2 regions of the Oceanobacillus sp. FSL W8-0428 genome follow, and region 1 is predicted to be linked to the other one. Evidence: predicted binding sites of a transcription regulator. Region 1 holds the regulator's gene; the other holds the start of a gene.
What was found. The regulator LexA, encoded in region 1, represses DNA repair genes until DNA is damaged. The targets are predictions, from matches to a motif close to CGAACATATGTTCG.
Positions count from the first base shown of each region.

Region 2: uvrB (excinuclease ABC subunit UvrB) is a predicted target of LexA. The motif match lies at 1,223-1,236, and genes of this name have one in related genera.

Region 1 covers NZ_JBBORB010000001.1:4,156,963-4,159,172, forward strand. The annotation lists gene MKY30_RS19935 (YneB family resolvase-like protein) at 1-70, opposite strand, end outside; gene lexA (transcriptional repressor LexA) at 548-1,168, shown strand; gene MKY30_RS19945 (hypothetical protein) at 1,339-1,602, shown strand; gene spo0A (sporulation transcription factor Spo0A) at 1,821-2,210, opposite strand, start outside.
Region 2 covers NZ_JBBORB010000001.1:75,115-77,324, forward strand. The annotation lists gene uvrB (excinuclease ABC subunit UvrB) at 1-1,165, opposite strand, end outside; gene MKY30_RS00350 (PDZ domain-containing protein) at 1,548-2,210, opposite strand, start outside.

The DNA.
Region 1 (2,210 bases):
ATTGTCTTTGAAGTGATGTTTCCTGTGTTTCTTTCTCAGTACTTACCCGACAATAAATTATTGTTCTCAATATTTTATCCTCCAATAGCAAAGCCCTCTTTTTCTCATCTCTTAAGTAAAATGCATCTTTAAGAATACGTTCATAAGTCTAATAAAAATAAAACAGAAAATTTATTCATACTTTTAGAACAAGCACTTTAAACAATTTATTTTACCAACACTGCAAATTTTATTTACTCTCTAAAAAATATGCAAGGAAATTGGCCATACGGGCTAAAATATTTAAGCAGTAGTAACCATCATCGTATATAAAAATAATAATGCAATAATAAAAGCCACAATATAAAATGCATCTGATTTCATTAGTTTTTCAAACATATAAAAAACTCCCTTCAGTATTTTATAAGGTCCCGGAACAGTTGTTCTGATACTAGTATATTTAGAACAGTTGTTCTTGTCAATACTTTTTCAGAACATTTGTTTGTAAAATTATTATTTAAGTGCTATACTGTGAATAACAAATACCTATGCTAGAGGGGAGAAAGTCATGACAAAACTATCAAAAAGACAACAGATGATTTTTGACTTTATTAAAGAACAAGTAGAGCAAAAAGGGTATCCGCCTTCTGTTCGTGAAATCGCTGTTGCTGTAGGATTAGCTTCAAGCTCTACCGTTCATGGCCACTTAGAAAGGCTGGAGAACAAAGGATATATACGAAGAGATCCAACAAAGCCCCGCGCCATTGAGATTATGTATGAGAATGAAAACGAAGCACCCAGAGACAAAGCTATTTATGTACCTGTAATCGGAAAAGTTACTGCAGGAATCCCTATTACAGCAATTGAAAACATTGAAGAATTCATTCCTGTTCCAAGCTCCTCAGCCGGGCCGGAGGATAATCTGTTTATACTTGTAATTGATGGAGAAAGTATGATTGAGGCAGGTATTTTAGACAATGATATGGTTATTGTCAAACAGCAAAGTTCCGCAGATAATGGCGATATTGTTGTAGCAATGACCGAGGATAACGAAGCTACTGTTAAACGTTTTTTTAAAGAAAAGAATCGTTTTCGCCTGCAGCCGGAAAATGCAACAATGGAACCACTTTATTATGAAAATGTTTCTATCTTGGGTAAGGTTATCGGATTATACCGTAATATTCACTAAAAAAAGTGTATTCATACAAGCTGAGAACATTTTGTCTCGAAGTCGTATAATTCCTAAAAAAGGTTAACGGACACATTTTAAAATGTGCCCGTTAACCTTTTTTTCTAACATAAAATTAGTCTGATCCTAATATGCTTTAAATAAAGTACAAGTTCAAGGAGTGTATAAAATTGACTGAAACGATGAAAAAGAAACGTTGGCTTTATTTTCCGATTATTATAATCAGCTTTGTTCTGGGAATTATCTATTTAACGAAGGTTGCTGACTACTTAACACTGCCATTTTTATCAACTCTTTTACTTATTGTGACTTTTTTAGAAGTCTATCCAGGCAAGAACTATTTTTCCAAAACTAATCTAATAAAAATTATTTCTGCTCTTTTGCTTGTAGCACTTGCTTTATGGTATCAGATTACTGTTTTTATTCTCGGCTAAATCAAATCAACAAAACGTTTAATACGGTCTTTTTTTACATTTCAAAAATCTGATGCTTACCATTCCTTATGTTAATCAAAAATAAGTAATATACCAACTTTTTCGAATATAAAAAATAGAGCTGTTTTAAATATTTACATTTAGTATATAAAACAGTACGACTCTTTACATCGGGTAAAAAAAATGATGCCGACTGTTTAACACCTGCCACCGTATTGTTATGACACCTTATGTTCCAAACGTAATCTGTCAGCCACCATTGCAATGAATTCACTATTTGTCGGCTTAGCTTTTGAAATATTGATGGTGTAGCCAAATAGAGCCGAAATGGAATCTATATTTCCTCTGCTCCAGGCAACTTCTATCGCATGGCGTATAGCTCTTTCCACCCGTGAAGCAGTTGTATTGAACTTTTTCGCAATATCAGGGTAAAGTACTTTTGTAATAGACCCTAAAAGCTCAATGTCATTATAAACCATCGTAATTGCCTCTCTTAAGTACATATATCCTTTAATATGTGCAGGTACACCAATTTCATGAATAATATTTGTTATATTCGCTTCCAAATCTTGTTTTTTCCTGTTTTCTGTATTCGTTTTATTTACATT
Region 2 (2,210 bases), 4.1 Mb from region 1:
GCTGATTGGTTTTTTCTTCAAATTCTTCAAAGCGCAACGGACGATTATCCATTGCTGAAGGCAACCTGAATCCATGATCAACCAAAACCTGTTTCCGCGCCTGGTCTCCGTTATACATACCACGAATCTGCGGCAATGTCACATGGGATTCATCAATAATCACTAAAAAGTCCTCTGGAAAGAAATCCAGCAATGTATACGGTGTGGCTCCTGCCTCACGTAATGTTAAAGGACGTGAATAGTTTTCAATTCCGGAACAAAATCCCATTTCCCGCATCATTTCTAAATCGTAATTCGTGCGCTGTTCCAGACGCTGGGCTTCCAGCAGTTTTCCTGCATCATTTAATTCCTTCAGCCGTTCTTCTAATTCTTTCTCAATATTTTTAATGGCAATTTTCATTTTTTCTTCACGGGTAACAAAGTGGGATGCCGGGAAAATAGCGACATGCTCACGGTCACCGATAATCTCACCGGTTAATGCATCAACTTCCCGAATCCGATCAATCTCATCTCCAAAAAATTCCACCCGGATACAATGCTCCTCGTGAGAAGCAGGAATAATTTCTACCGAATCTCCACGCACACGAAATGTACCACGCTGAAAATTAATATCATTTCTTGCATATTGAATATCTACTAATTCGCGCAGGAGCTGATCTCTTTCTTTTTCCATGCCAAGCCTTAAAGAAAGTACCTGACTTTTATATTCTTCCGGGTTACCTAAGCCATAGATACACGATACACTTGCTACAATCAATACATCATTTCTTTCAAATAGTGCTGATGTAGCAGAGTGACGCAATTTATCAATTTCATCATTTATACTTGCGTCCTTTTCAATAAAAGTATCCGTAGAAGGCACATAAGCTTCCGGCTGATAATAATCATAATAGCTTACAAAATACTCTACAGCATTGTTTGGAAAAAACTCCTTAAACTCGCTGTAAAGCTGTCCTGCCAATGTCTTATTATGTGCAATAACAAGTGTCGGCCGGTTAATTTCTTTTACGACATTGGACATGGTAAATGTCTTTCCCGTCCCGGTGGCACCAAGTAAGGTCTGATGATGCTGCCCGGCAAGTATTTTTTCTACAATTTCTTTAATTGCCGCCGGCTGATCTCCCGCCGGCTCATAAGCAGAAACTAATTCAAAATGCTCCTTCATCCTATTTCCTCCGTTCCTTACAATAGCTATTATCTATTATATCCTTTTCTTAAAAAACGAACAAGTATTCGACTTGTTTTTTAAGAAATTATATATCTTTTTTAGTATTTATAAATTAATGCAGGTCATTAGTAATACTGGAATACCGCAGTATCGTTTCCAATGGTCTTAAATTAATCACTCCATCATAGTCCGAGCTTTTTATATAATAACGCTATTTGATTTATCATCTGTAGAATTTAATCAGGAATTAAAAAAATCGATTTAATAGCCTCTATTTTCATTATAGCCTTTCTGTCAATCTTTCAATCCTGATTTACATTTTATAATGAAATAAGAATGCCTGAACCCGGTTGTAATCACCGTTTCAAGCATTCTTATTTTAGGACGCATTATTATTTTTTTTATCTCTTCTTGCTTTATAAGGCTCTTCAGCAAATTGAAAGCCCAAGGAATGATGCTCTCCTTCATATAGGGAACATTGTACGAAACGAATCTCATTATCATGATTAAAGACTTCCAATTTAATATAAGCCCCGCTTCGCTGTAAAGCTTCATAAAAAGCCTGGCTTGTCTGTACATTTTTCCCGTGCACTCTATAGATAGATTCACCAGGTTCTATCTCCAGCCTGTCTGCCGGACTTCCCGGGAGAATCCCCACAACCCGCAAGCCTTTTGGATGCGGCTGATAATACGGCCGTCGTAAGCGGTCTCCTTCTCTATATCGATAGTTCAAATATTCTTTTCCTATGATTGCAAGGATAATTGCAGTCAGAGAAAGATATGGAATAAATATTCCTGCGACAGCAATAAGGAAAATGCCAATTGCCAAAAATGTATTCGCCTTTGCCAGCTTGTAAATAGCATCTTGGTGGAAATGGCCTTTTGCTTTATAGTTAAAGCCAATTAAAAAGGGAATGAGCACCAGACCTAAAGAAGATTCCCCTATTGATAAATACGGCCACCAAGGTGCAAAAGAAGTGATTAACCCTTCAGGCACAAGCATAAGCAGCGGTACTACCGTTAATCGTTTGATTTGCTGCTC